Urbifossiella limnaea: one gene and its partner. The main gene of each other region encodes a partner of the protein of the gene in region 2 in a complex. Links are inferred from orthologs where the notes say so. Each region holds a gene or a part of one and is shown on either strand. Other genes may lie near its edges.

What was found.
Region 1: the proteins of ETAA1_RS22745 (region 2) and smc are in contact, whole or in part, in a crystal structure (PDB 3ZGX), measured with the Bacillus subtilis proteins. The link is inferred for Urbifossiella limnaea from one-to-one orthologs.

The regions. Positions count from the first base shown.
Region 1 is NZ_CP036273.1:73,407-79,897, forward strand. What follows is about bases 2,370-6,491. They hold smc (chromosome segregation protein SMC), read right to left. Parts: upstream 6,116-6,491; coding sequence 2,570-6,115; downstream 2,370-2,569. Other genes in these bases: ETAA1_RS00380 (TIGR03067 domain-containing protein), read right to left, coding at 2,370-2,493; ETAA1_RS00390 (HEAT repeat domain-containing protein), read right to left, coding at 6,249-6,491. In the rest of the region: ETAA1_RS00365 (TolC family protein), read left to right, coding at 1-187; ETAA1_RS00370 (hypothetical protein), read left to right, coding at 248-472; ETAA1_RS00375 (HNH endonuclease signature motif containing protein), read right to left, coding at 799-1,575; more of ETAA1_RS00380, read right to left, coding at 1,690-2,369. UniProt on the Bacillus subtilis protein: Required for chromosome condensation and partitioning.
Region 2 is NZ_CP036273.1:5,575,164-5,582,669, reverse strand. Bases 1-2,767 are described here. They hold ETAA1_RS22745 (segregation and condensation protein A), read left to right. Parts: upstream 1-903; coding sequence 904-1,632; downstream 1,633-2,767. Other genes in these bases: ETAA1_RS22735 (FAD-binding and (Fe-S)-binding domain-containing protein), read left to right, coding at 2,058-2,767; ETAA1_RS22740 (hypothetical protein), read left to right, coding at 1,759-1,977; ETAA1_RS22750 (hypothetical protein), read left to right, coding at 1-694. In the rest of the region: more of ETAA1_RS22735, read left to right, coding at 2,768-5,009; ETAA1_RS22730 (hypothetical protein), read right to left, coding at 5,186-7,246; ETAA1_RS22725 (hypothetical protein), read right to left, coding at 7,353-7,506. UniProt on the Bacillus subtilis protein: Participates in chromosomal partition during cell division. May act via the formation of a condensin-like complex containing Smc and ScpB that pull DNA away from mid-cell into both cell halves.

The sequences.
Region 1 (6,491 bases), 5.5 Mb from region 2 along the record:
CGCGGCGCTGGTCCGCCGCCACCGGACGGAGCCCGACAAGGTGGCGTTCGACGACGTGGTGCTGGCGCAGCAGAACCTGGGCCAGGCGCAGCAGGCGTACCTGAGCGCGCTGGACGCGCAGTGGCGCGCCGTGGTGGACCTGGCGAACCTCGGCCAGCTCGACGACCTGTTCCCCCCGGCCCCGTAGCGGCGCCGCGTGTTTCCTGGTCAGCCTTGATCCGCGCCAGGGGTCGGGGACAATACGGGTATGAGCACCGCACCCGCCGCCGTCCCGTTCGCTGACGCGATCCCGCCGGAGCTGGAGGCGGACACCCAGGCTGTTCTCGACAAGCTCACCACGGGCCGGCCGCTGGACCCGGAGGTCCGCGCCCGGATTCACCAGGCGGCGGCCCGGGTGCGCGAGGAACTTGTCCGCAAGTACGGCGTCCTCGACATCGGCGTCCCCGCCGTCCGCGAGTTGCGCGACCGCTGAGGCCGAATCCATTCGATCCAAGAACGGGGTTGTACAGGCAGCCGGTTTTCAGGCCGAAGGCCTGACAGCCCTCAGCCCAGGGCAAGGCCCGAAGGGCCGCCGCCCTGGGTCCGGGGTGCGAGTGGCCGTGCAGGCTGAAGGCCTGCGAGCCGGCTCCCAGCCCTTCAGGCTGGGGGGTGATTCGTGCCGCGTACCCAGGGCGGCGGTGCTGCGCACCTGGCCCTGGGCTGAGGGCTGTCAGGCCTTCGGCCTGAAAACCGAAGGCCGAGGAGCGGCCGAAGACGCGTTCCCCCGCGGAGCGGGGAAACGAGGTAAATAGAGGCCGTCTAGTGAATCTCGATCGTGCCTGCGAAGGGCTTCTCGGTCTGGATCGTGACGGAGTTCGCGGGAATAGTGACGGTCGCGCTCAACCCCTCCTTGAGCCCCTCGTCGGTCTTCGTGTACACCTTGAACGACGGGGCGAACCCGCGACGGTGTACGCTGACGGGAACGCCGAAGATGAACACCCCCTCGTGCTCGATCCAGTCCTCCTCGGTGAACTCTCTCGTGTACGGTGCGATTGGTTCAGGTGGACTCAACACCTGCCCGAGCTCCTTGCTGTCCCCGCTCTTCCAGGCGGTCACGAGCAAGCGGCCCTTCTCGGTGAGTTGCACTTGGTAGGTCACGAGGGTCCAGTTGTTGTTCGCCTTGAGGGAGAACACGACGAGCCCGGCCCCGACGAGGCGGGAGAACTGGAGCACCCCATCCCCTGACATGACGAGCAGCTGCTCGGGGATGGTGTGGAGGAACAGCAGCTTGTCGATCGTGTCCAGGTCGAACGCCCGGCCGAGGGTCATGAGCATGGACTTCCAGGCGAAGATCGACGCCTCCTTGATCGTCCCCCGGTGGTACAGGGCGTGACACGTCGGGCAGAGGGCGATGAGGTTCCAGGGCTCGTCCGGTCCCCCGACGTTCACCTCCCAGATGTGGTGCATGTCGAGGGCGAGGATATTGCGGCACGTCGGGACGGCGCAGCGATACCCGGATTCCGTCAGGACCTTGGTAACGAGGTTGACCGGAAGGTTCTTCCGCTCCTCGGGCTTCGTCCGCTTCGCCTTGCCCATGACACTCTCTTCTGACGCAGGTGGCTCACGCCGCCTGCCGCGCCTCGGGCTCCTCGTCGGGCCAGTCCTCGAACCGCATCGGCAGCACGCGGCTGATGCCGCTCTCCTGCATCGTCACGCCTCCGGCGTGGTCAGCCCGGCGCGCTTCAGCACCGCCACGAGCACCGCCGACGCCGCCAGCCCGGCCGCGGACCCGGCCAGCAGCGCCAGCCCCCAGCCGAGCCAGCCGTGCTCCGGCTCCAGCAGCTTCCGCAGGTTCTCGTACACCCCGAGCGTCAGCGGCAGGGCGACGCCGAACAGCACGCCGAACCCGGCCAGGCCCGCCCGCGTGAACCGGTCCGCCCGGGTGAGCCGCGACAGCCCGTAAGCCAGCAGCCCCACCAGCACCCCGCTGACGGTACACCGCACCGCCAGCGCGCCCCACACCCCCAGCTCGCCGACCACGCCCTTCTCCGCCGCCTCGCCGAACCCGCCGCCGACCATCAGCGACACGATGAGCACGACCCACCACACGGCCGGCGTGATGCTCGGCGGCGGCTGGTCCGGCACCCGCACCCACACGCTCAGGGTGTGGCCGCTCCCCGGCGGGCTCGCGAATGCCGTCGGCCGATCGCCGTCGGGGCCGGCGGCGCACGCCACCAGCACGTCGCCGTCCACGCGGAAGATTTGCCGCAGCGTGTGCCCGGCGGCCGCACCGGTGTTGATGGTCACGTCGGACCGGGGCGGGTCGGTCGAGTGGTCGGCCACGGACGTGCCGGTCTGGTAGACCCGGCCGAGTACCGTCACCGTGTACCCGTCCGGGGTGACGGTGAGGTGCGTGGACCGGCCGACCGGAATGTCCTTGCCGTCGGCGACCACCGCGGCCTGCCGCCAGGTGCCCACGGAAGCCGGCGCGCGGCCGGGGGTCGGTTCGCTCATCGGGAGCCTCGGCGGGAAAGAGGTGCCGACAGGCTACCGCCCGGTCGGGCGGGTGTCAAAGGGTTCGTCCGAACGCTCACGCCGCCTGTTGCGCGGGCTCCTCGTCGGGCCAGTCCTCGAAGCGCATCGGCAGCACGCGGCTGATGCCGCTCTCCTGCATCGTCACGCCCCACAGGCGGTCCGCCGCGGCCATCGTCCGCTTCTTGTGCGTGATCACGATGAACTGGCTCCGGTCCAGGAACTCCCGCAACACACCCGCCAGCCGCGCCGTGTTCGCCTCGTCCAAAGCCGCGTCCACCTCGTCCAGCAGGCAGAACGGGCTCGGCTTGTTGCGGAAGATCGCCAGCAGCAGCGCGATCGCCGTCAGCGTCCGCTCGCCGCCGCTCAGCAGCGACAGTGCCCGCAACTCCTTCCCCGGCGGCCGCGCCGTGATCTCGATGCCGCTCTCCAGCACGTCCACGCCGTCCTCCAGCACCACGTCCGCCTGGCCGCCGCCGAACAGCTTGCGAAACAGCTCCTGGAAGTAGCCGCGGACCGCGGTGAGGGTGTTCGTGAACAGCGCCCGGCTCTCGCCGTTGATCGCGTCGATCACGTCCGTCAGCGACTTCCGCGCGGCGGCCAGGTCGTCGTGCTGGGCCTTCAGCCCGTCGTGCTCGGCTTCCACCCGCGCCAGCTCGTCCAGCGCCTCCAGGTTCACGCTGCCGAGGCGGGCCAGCTTCTTCCGCAGGTCGTCGATCTCCTGCGCGGCGCTCAGCGCCGGGCCGGGGTCGGCGCCGTCCGCGGGCTCCTGCGTCAGGTCGATGCCGTAGTCCTCGCGGAGGCGGGCGGCGACGGCCTCGCGGCGCGCCCGCAGGTCGTGGACGGCCAGGTCCCGCGCGTGCGCCGCGGCCTGCTGCTCCTGCCAGCCGGTGCGGATGCCGTCGAGCTCGCGGCGGGCGGCGTCGCGGGCGGCGCGGTCGGCGGCGGCGCGGCCGGACAGCCCCGCGGCCTGCCGCTCGCGCGCCTCCTTCTCGGCGAACGCGGCCGCGGCCGACGCGGTCGCCCGGAGGATTGAGAGAACCGTCTCGGCGAGGCGCCCCTGAGCGGTCCGGAACGCGGCCGACTGATCGATCGCCTCGATCTTCCGCTTCCGCAGGTCGGCTTCCAGGCCGGCGAGCCGGTCGCGGGTGCGGTCGCGGTCGGCGGCGGCGCGGCCGGCACTCACCTGGGCCGCGGTGTGCGCCTCCTGCGCCGCGGCCTGCGCCTCGGCCGCGGCCTTCGCCTCGGATTTCAGCCGCTCCAGCTCCGTCTCCAGCCCCGCGGCCTCGGCCTCGGCGGCCTCCGCTTCGAGCTTCGCGCCCACCCACGCGGCCTCGGCCCGGCGCACCTCCTCCTCGTCGGTCCGGGCCTCGGCGCGCAGCAGTTCGATGCGGTCGTCGAGCTCGTCGAGCTGCTGGCGCTGCACCGCGATGCGCTGCTGAAGGTCGCCGGCCTCGCCGGAAAGGAGGTCGATTTCCGCCTCCGCGGCCTCGGCGCGGCCGGCGACGGCGTCGGCGTCGCGGCGCAGGTCGGCGAGCTCGGCTTCGGCGGCGGTCACGTCGGCGGCGAGGGCGCGCGACTGGTCGCGGAGGTCGCGCAGCTCGCTCTTGCGCGACACCAGCCCGGCGCCGCCGACGACGGGGCCGACGGTCAGGGTGCCGTCCGGTTCGAGGAGGTCGCCGGCGCGGGTGATGACGCGGCGGCCCGGGTGCCGGCGCGCGTCGGCGAGCGTGTCGGCGAGGACGACGGCGCCGAGGAGCTGGTCGGGCAGCGCGGCGAAGTCGGGGTGCTCGCAGCGGACGAACGACGCGAGCGTGAGCGGCGAGCCGTCGGCGTCGGCCGGCGGATTTGGCGGCGCGAGCGGGATGAACCCCACGCGCCCCGGCACGCCGGTGACCGCGGCGACGACGGCGTCCACCGCGCCCGGGTCGCGCACCACGAACCGCTGCGCCGCGTCCCCGAGCGCCAGTTCGACGAGCCCCGCGACCTCGCGCGGCACCGTGAGCAGGTCCGCGACGAGCGGCAGGGGCGTCGGCAGGGTGCGGGTGCCGGTTCGCAGCAGGTCCAGCACCGCGCGCACGCCGGCGCCGAGCCCCTCCTGCGCCCGCTCCAGTCCTTCCAGCACCTCGACGCGGCCGCGCAGGTCGCCCTGCCGCACGCGCAGCGCTTCGAGCCGGCCCTGCACCGTTTCCTGTGCGTGGTCGAGGGCGTCGCGCTCGGAATGGAGCCGGTCCAGGGAGTCGCGGGCGTCGGCGAGACGCGCCTGCACGTCGGCGTCGGCGCGGGAGAGGCCGTCGAGCGCGGTTTCGAGGCCGCCGCGGCGCGCGCCGAGGTGGCCGAGCTCGCCGCGCTTGCGGGTGTAGCCGGCCTGCAGCCGCTCGACCTGCTCCAGGCTCGCCGTCGTCCGGCCGCGCGCCGCGGTCGCCCGGCGCACCAGGTCGAACTGTCGCTCCTGCCCCGCGGTGATGCGCGCCGTCACGTCGGCGGCGTGACTCGTCGCGGCGGCCAGCGCGGCGGTCGCGGCTTCCGCGGTGTGCGTCTCGGCCACGAACGCCGCGTCCGCGGCCTGCGCGGCGCTCGCCGCCGTCGCCAGCTCGGCCTCGATGCCGCGCAGGCGGGCGGCGATGTCGGCGCGGGCCTTCGCCACGCGGGCCACCTCCGCCTCGTGCTCGGCGGCGGCGGCGCGGTCGTGCTTCGCCCCGGCCTCGAACCCGGCGATGCGCTGGCGCGCGTCGGCGAGCGCCGCCTCCTCGCGGCGCAGCTCGGCCTCCGTCGCCGTCACCGCGGCGTCGAGCGCGCGGGCGGTGCGGTCCAGCTCCTCGGCGCGCGCCGCCGACCCTCCGGCCGCGGCGGTCAGCTCGGCGAGCGCCGCTTCCTCCGCGGCCAGCGCCGCCGACAGGTCGCGGTACTCCTTCGCCCCCAGGCCGACGCGCAGCTCCTTCAGGCGGTCCGAATACTCCTTGTACTTCTGGGCCTTCGACGCCTGCATCCGCAGCGTGCGCAGCTGCGCGTCGAGGCCGTCCAGGCGGTCGCGCGATCGCGTGAGGTTGCTCTCGACGGCGACCAGCTTCCGCAGCGCCTCGTTCTTCTTCGCCTTGAACCGGCTGATGCCGGCGGCCTCGTCGAAGATTTCGCGGCGGTCCTTCGTGGACGCCTGCAACAGCTCGTCCACGCGGCCCTGGGCGATGATCGTGTAGCCGCCGGACCCCGCGCCGGTGCCGAGGAAGATGTCCTTGATGTCCTTCAGCCGCGACATCATGCCGTTGATGAGGTACTCGCCGGTGCCGTCGCGGTAGACGCGGCGCGTCACCTGCACCTCGTCGGCATCGACCCCCAACAGCCGGCGGGCGTTGTCGAAGGTGACCGTCACCTCGGCCATGCCGAGGCTCTTGCGGGAGGAGGAGCCGTTGAAGATGACGTCGGCCATCTCGCCGCCGCGGAGGCTCTTGGCGGACTGCTCGCCGAGAATCCAGCGGACGGCGTCGACGACGTTGCTCTTGCCGGACCCGTTGGGGCCGACCACGGCGGTGACGCCGGGGGAGAAGTCGAGCCGGGTCTTGTCGGCGAACGACTTGAACCCGACGAGTTCGAGGCGGCTGAGCATGGCTTTGGAGTGGGCAGTGGGCCGTGGACAGTGGGCCGTTAAGGACAGGAGCCGGGAGCGGGACGACGAAGCCCGAGGGCGGTGAACCCCCGGGCTCGGTCTTCACTGTCCACGGCCCACTGTCCACGGCCCGCTACCGCCCGAACACCGTCCCCGGGTTCGTGCCGCGCGGGGCGGCGGCCGCCGGCGCCGGCTCGGTCGCGGTCGTCGGCACCACCGGGCTCAGGCCTTCGGCCTGGGCCGGGGCCGCCGGCTGGCGCGGGCCGAACAGCCGACCCGGCTCGCGGCTCAGCGGCGCCCGCACCGGGGCGTCGGCCGGCCGCGCCTCGCTCGGGTCCGCCGGCAGGTCCACGCCCGCGGCTTCGAGTTCGAGGCT
Region 2 (7,506 bases):
CGCCTTCCGGCACGCCGTGGCCAGCACCCGCGCCGCCGACGACACCGCCGTCGACAGCGGCTGGAAGGACAAGGCCGAGGCCGGGCTGACGCTGCTGAACGACTACCTCGCGCTCTACCCCGGCGGGTGGGAGGCGTGGTACGCGACGCGGATGGCGGCCCGGCTGAACCACGAGCTCGGCAAGGCTGAGGTCGCGGCCCGGCTGTGGGCCAAGCAGGCGAAGGCGCCGGAGGCGACGCCCGACCTGCGGACCGAGGCGGCGTACCAGGAGGCCGACTCGCTCATGCGCTCCGGCCGCTACACCGAGGCCGCGGCGAAGGCCGACGAGGCGAAGAAGAGCGCCGCCGCCGGCGCCCCGAAGGACCGGCTCAACCTGATCTCGGTGGCGGCGAAGGCGGCCGCCGGCAACCCGCTGGACGGGATCGCCCCGCTCGAGGCGGAGATCGGCAAGACGAAGGACGCGGCGGTTCGGGCGACCGGGCAGGCGATGCTCGGCGAGCTGTACCTGGCGGGGAAGAAGCCGCGCGAGGCGATGTGGGCACTGCTCTGGGTGGAGGTGGTGTACAACCAGGACCGCGACGAGGTGGCGAAGGCGCTGGCCCGGCTGACCGAGGTGTACAAGCAGCTCGGCGACGAGGACCGCGAGCGGACCAACCACGACCGCATGCGCCGCAACCGCGCCCTCCTGCTGTGACGGCGGACGGGGTCCGACGATTTCAGACGACGCGTTAGGCCGGGGCGCCAGCCCCGTCGGGGCTTGACTCCCGACGGGGCTGACGCCCCGGCCTTAACGCGCTTCACGGCCCGACTCAGTCCAAGGGAACCGCACAAGCGACACGCCGCGGAGTGCCGATAAGTCCGGAGGGCGCACCCGCCCCGGTTCCGCAGGAAGGATTCCTCCCGGTGCCGTACACCGTCGCCCTCGACGCCTTCCACGGCCCGCTCGACCTTCTCCTCTACCTCGTCAGGCGGAGCGAGGTGGACGTCCTCGACATCCCCGTCGCCGCCGTCGCCGACCAGTTCCTCGACTACCTCCGCGTGATGCGCGACCTCGACCTGGAGGTCGCCGGCGACTTCCTCGTCATGGCCGCCACGCTCATGGAGATCAAGAGTCGCGCCTTGCTGCCGGCCGACGCCGCGGACCCGGCCGACTCCGACAAGCCCGACCCGCGGGCCGAGCTCGTCAAGCAGCTGATCGAGTACCGCCGTTTCAAGGAGGCCGCGGGCGCGCTCGAGGAACTCGCCGGCGCCCAGTGCGCGCGGGTGCCGCGGCACGAGTCGCCGGACGCGGCGCCCGCCGCCGGGCCGGTCGTGAAGCCGGTCGAGCTGTGGGACTTGGTGAGCGCGTTCGCCCGCCTCGTCCGCGAGACCCAGGCGGCCGGGGCCACGGTCGCCGTGGACGACACGCCGCAGCACGTTTACGAGGCGCAAATCCGCGAGCGCGTGGCAGCCGAAGGCCGGGTACGGTTCCGCGACGTGTTCACCCCCCCGCACCACAAGGCCCGGCTGATCGGCATCTTCCTGGCGGTGCTCGAGTTGATCCGCCACCACGGCCTCGGCCTCGACCAGCCCGACCCCGCCGGCGACATCTGGCTCGTGGCCGTAGCCGCGCCGCTCGACGTCGCGGAATAAATTTCGCTTTCGGGCCGACCGCCGCGGTGTTAGCGTACCGGTAGCGGCCCCGTAGCGCTCGGGCACGGGCGTTGCTTCACTTCCGACCCTGGCCGCCACCCGGCGGCTCCCAATCGAGGGCGTCCGATGAGCGAGTTCAGCCGTATCGACGATCACGGTGACGACCGCGGGCTGTGCAAGAGCTGTCGGTTCTGGGACGCCGAGCACGACGGCGCCCGCGAGGAGGACGCGACCGTCGGCCTGTGTATGCACGCCGAACTGACGCACTTCTCCCTCCAGGTGAGCGGGCACTGCGGCTGTAACCGGTACGCCGCAGTCCTTCTGGCGGCCGCCGCCGGGAAATGACGAATGACGAATGACGAATGACGACGGCGGTCTCGGTCATTCGTCATTCGTCATTCGTCATTCGGGCTATACCACCCCGCATGGATTCCGACTTCCACGCCGTCCGGTGCGAGTCACTGGTCCGCTACCTGCGCCGGCACGTCGCCGGCGAGGTGCGGTTCGACGACACCTCGCGCCGCCTCTACAGCACCGACGCCAGCCACTACCAGGTTCAGCCGCTCGGCGTCGTCGTGCCGCGGACCGTGGACGACCTGGCGGTGACGGTGCAGATCGCGGCCGAACTCGGCGTGCCGATCACGGCCCGCGGCGCCGGCACGAGCCTGTCGGGGCAGGCCATCGGTCCGGGCGTCGTGTTGGATTGCTCGAAGTACCTGAACTGCGTCGGCGAGGTGGACGCAGTCGGCCGGCGGGTGACGGTTCAGCCGGGCGTGGTGCTGGACCAACTGAACCGCGCCGTGGCGCCGTTCGGGCTGGTGTTCGGCCCGGACGTGGCGACTGCCAGTCGGGCCACGCTCGGCGGCATGATCGGCAACAATTCCGCCGGCTCGCGGTCCGTCGTCAACGGCCGCACGGTCGACCACGTCCGGTCGCTGACGGCGGTTCTGTCCGACGGAACGGTGGGCACGTTCGGCCCGCTGTCCGCCCACGAGTACGAGCGGAAGCTGGAGTTGCGGACCCGCGAGGGCGACGCCTACCGCGCCACCGCCGCCGTGGTCCGCGACCACGCCGCCGAGATCGCCGCCCGCACGCCGCGCATCCAGCGGAAGGTGAGCGGGTACAACCTGCTCTCGCAGTGCGACGCCCCGCCCTCGCTCGTCCCGTTGCTCGTCGGCTCCGAGGGCACGCTTGCCGTCACCGCCGGCGCCGAGCTGAACCTGCTGCCGCGGCCCAAACACCGCGGCCTCCTCGTGCCGCAGTTCGCCACCCTCGCCGCGGCACTCGACACGCTGGCCGCGTGTCTCGAACTCGGCCCGTCCGCCGTCGAGCTGATGGACCGGATGCTCATCGAACTCGCGGCCAAGCAGCGCGGCCTGAAGGACACGATGGCGGCGGTCCGCGGCCGGCCCGAGGCGCTGTTCATGGTCGAATTCAGCGGCGACGACGCGGCCGAGGTGGCGCACCGCGTCCACGAGCTGGCGCGCCGGTTGAAGGGCGTCCCGGGCCTGACCGCGGCCGTGCCGGCGCTCGACCCGGCGACGCGCGACCCCCTCTGGAACCTCCGCAGCGCCGCGCTGCCGCTGCTGTTCGGCACCGTCGGCGACCGCAAGCCGGTGACGTTCGTCGAGGACTGCGCCGTCGCCCCGGAGCGGCTGCCGGAGTTCACCGCCCGGTTCCGCGACGTGCTGCACCGCCACGGGACAGACGGCTGCTTCTACGGCCACGCGTCTGTGGGGTGCCTCCACATCCGCCCGGTGCTGAACCTCCACGACCCGGCCGACGTGCGGACGATGCGCGCCATCATGGCCGACGTCGTGGCGCTGACGCTGGAGTTCGGCGGCAGCCTGAGCGGCGAGCACGGCGACGGCATGGTGCGGAGCGAGTGGAACCGGGCGATGTTCGGCCCGGTGGTGTACGAGGCGTTCCGCCGGGTGAAGCGGGGGTTCGACCCCGGCAACGTGCTGAACCCCGGCAAGGTGGTGGACGGCCCGGCGATGGACGAAGGCTTCCGCCACCCGCCCGGCCGGCCGCTGCCGGAGTTGCCGACGGTGTTCGACTACGAGGCGCAGGGCGGGTTCTTCCGCAGCGTGGAGCTGTGCAACGGCGTGGGCGTGTGCCGCAAGACGCAGGGCGGGGCGATGTGCCCGAGCTACCGGGTGACGCGCGACGAGCGCGACACGACGCGCGGCCGGGCGAACGCGGTGCGGCACGCTATGGAGGGTGACACGCTGGCGAGCGGCCGGCGTGAGCCGGCTGTTCCCGGCGCGACGCAACGGCCGGCTCACGCCGGCCGCTCGCCGCTGTCGCAGCGCTGGGTCGCCCCTGTGATGGACCTGTGCCTGTCGTGCAAGGCGTGCAAGAGCGAGTGCCCGAGCAACGTGGACGTGGCGAAGCTGAAGGCCGAGTTCCTGCACGCCTACTACGCCCGCCGGGTACGGCCGCTCGGGCACCGGCTGGTGAAGCGCGTCCACCAACTAAGTCCGCTCGCGGCCCGCTTCGCCGGCGTCGGCAACTGGCTGGCGCGCCAGCGGTGGGTGCGGGGGGCGCTCGAAAACCTCGCCGGCATCGACCGCCGCCGAAGCCTGCCCGAACTGCACCGCGAGCACTTCCGCGCGTGGTTCGCACGGCGTCCGTCGTCCTCCGTCCGCCGTCATTCGGCCGGGCCGAACCGCGTCGTGCTGCTCGACGACTGCTTCACCACCTTCCAGGAACCCGACATCGGCCGTGCCGCGGTCGGGCTGCTGGAACGCGCCGGGTTCGCCGTCGAGCTGGCGGGCGTGTGCTGCGGCCGGGCCATGATCTCGAAGGGGTTCCTCGGTGACGCCCGCCGGCTTGCCCAGCAAGGGGTTGCAAAGCTGGACCGGTACGCGGCGGCCGGCGTGCCCGTGCTCGGCCTCGAGCCGAGTTGCCTGCTCACGCTCGTCGACGAGTGGCCGGAGTTGGTTCCCGGCGCGGCGGCGAAGCGCGTCGCGGCGGCGGCGCACCTCGCCGAGGCGTGGCTGGCGCCGCGGCTGCGTGACAGCGGGGTGTCACTCGCGGCCGAGCCGGGGAAGGTGCTGTTCCACGGCCACTGCCACCAGAAGGCGCTGGTCGGCACCGCGGGCACGGCGGCGGCGCTGAAGCTGGTGCCGCACCAGGACGTGACCGTGCTCGACGCCGGCTGCTGCGGCATGGCGGGGGCGTTCGGCTACGAGCGGGAGCACTACGACGTGAGCGTGGCGGTGGCGAACCTGGCGCTACTGCCGGCGCTGAACGCGGACCCGGGGGCGACGGTGGTGGCGACCGGCACTTCGTGCCGCCACCAGGTCCGCGACCTGACGGGCCGCCGCGCCTGGCACCCGCTGGAGGTGCTGGCCGCCGCGGCCGACGGGTGACCTGCCGGAGAGGTGTCGCAACCCGTTTACGGGCCGCGGCCTGCGCCAATCACCGGATTTGCGGCTGGTACGAACCAACTTTTTTATGAGTCGGTGACATGTTTCCGGAACCCGACCCCCCTCCCGCCGCAGAATCATTCCGCCGGCCGGTCGGAGATCGAAGTCGATAACCGGCGTCAGTTCTTCGGCCGCGGCGGCTGGAAGACGTTCCGCTGGTCGTTGGCCAGGTCGTTCAGCTTGTCTTGCAACTTCCGCTGCGCCTCGTCACGCTGGCGGGTAAGGAGGTACGCGTCCTCCTCGGTCACGATCGTCTTGCGGCGCGCCTCGCGGGTGTAGCCGGCGGGGCGTGCGTTGCCGCCGCGGGCGACGAGCCACTCCGAGTAGCGGTCGAACACCTCCATGTACACCTCGATGGTGTCGCCCACTTCCAGGCGGCCCGGAGTGCCGTCGGCGCGGCGCTTCCGCAGGCCGTCGGTCTGGAAGTTGTACCGCCCGCCGGCGTCCAGCCCGCCTGGCTCCGTCGCCGGGTTCGCCGCCGCCACCGCGTAGAACTCCACCTGCACCTTCGGCCGGGCGAAGCGGTCGAGGCCGGCGAACGACTTCTCGAACAGCCCCAGCTCAGGCACCCACCGGCCGACCTTCCGCAGGTCGGCCGTCACCGCCTTGAGCGGCAGCCGGGTGAACACCGCCCCCGCCGGGTCCTGCCGCGGGTGGTTGATGTCGCGCGTCGCCGCCGGGAGCGTCGCCGGGTCGAGCCCCTTCGGCACCACCCGGTACGCCAGGTTGACCCGGCCGACGCCGAGCTCGGAGCGGGCCGAGTAGATGATCTGCATCGGGCCGGTCTCGCCGTCGCCGCCGGCCGTCGGGCGGAACGCTACCGGCATGCTGTCCCACTCGTACAGCCGCGGGTCGCCCTTGCCGTCGAACTGCGCCGGGTCCGGGTTCCGCGTCGATTCCTTCTGAAAGGCCACCGCCGGCGGTTCGTCCGGCAGCATCCGCACGCCGCGCCGCGCCGGCGCGGGGCTCGCGAAGCCGCGGGTGTCGGTCAGGTCGATGCGGTATCCGATGAGCTTCTCGCTCGCCGGGAACGTCCACCCGGCCAGGAGCCCGTCGGGCGAAAGCTCGTCGGGTGTGAGCGGCGTGCCGTCCACCTCCTTGTTGCCGCTCCCGCGGAGGACCGGCGTCAGCACCGCCTTGACCACCTGCTTGGTGAACGTCGCCTCGACGCGGATGCCGGACAGCGGCAGGGCCGCGGTCACCTCGCCCTTCGGCTGGTAGCGCTCGAACGGCAGCGGCACGTCCTTGCCGTCCACGCTGGCGGTCCGGGTGCCGAGGTACGTCGGCAGCAGCAGCCACGCCTCGATGTCCTTGACCTGCGGCGGCGGCTCGAACTTCACGGTACCGGGGGTACGCGTGCGGCCGTCGCGAAGGCGGGCACGGAACGTGAAGTCCACCGACGACGGCGGCAGCTTCGCCGCGAACACCGCCGAGCCGTCGGGGTTCGTGCTCTCGTGGGCGAGGCGGTAGGTGTCTTCGGGGTTGTCCTCGGGGCGGACGAAGGCGCTGCCCGTCGCGTCCTCAGTCCACTCGCCGGTGACGCGGTAGCGGAGCACGACTTCGGCGCCACTCGGCCACACGTCCGGGGTGACGTTTTCGAGTTGCACCGAGCGCGGGATGTCGGCGCCGGCGAGCATCTGCCGCTGGAGCAGGATGCCGGCGAGGGTGGGGTTGATCGCGGCGAACAGCCCCCACCCGAGGACGGCGGGGGCGGCGGCGGCGAGCCCCCACCCGGCGGGGCGGTAGTCGATGAGCTTCGTGAGCCGGTGGCGCGCGGCCATCTCGCCGGCTTCGCGAGTGACCTCGGCGATCAGCACCGCGGACATGCCCGCCGTCTTCGCCCCGGCGCGGTTCAGTTGTAGCGCGGTGACGAGGCGGTGGTCGAACTCGGGGATGGCCTTCTCGGCGCGGAGCGCGAGGTCGTCCACGGGCGGCGCGGCGACCCACGGGCGGAGCACGAGGAAGTAGGCGAGCCCGGCCGCGAGCGCGATCTGGCCGCCGGTGACGAGCAGGCGCAGCGCGAAGGGTACGTCGGCGAAGCGGTCGTAGAGCCAGTCGGCGAAGCAGGCCGCGCCGAGGACGGCGAGGGCGACGCCGACGAGGCCGCCGGCGCCGAGGGCCAGGCGGACCAGCCGTTCGCGGAACCGCCAGTGGCGGAGCTGTCGGAGCAACAGGTTCATCAGCGGTTCTCACCCTCTCGGCCAGCGGCCCACGTCAGTGGGCTGTGCCTGCCGAGGACTCGCGCCATGAAACAGCCCACTGACGTGGGTCGCTCGCCACGACTCGTCAACTCAGCCCGTTGAACTTCCGCGCCACCCACTCCAGCGTTAGCAGACCGACAACCAGCATGAGTGCCCACTTGTTCCACATCACGTACTCGGTCCGCGTCGTGAACGGCACCGTCTGCGGCTTCACCTGCTCGGCCAGCGTTGCCAGGTCT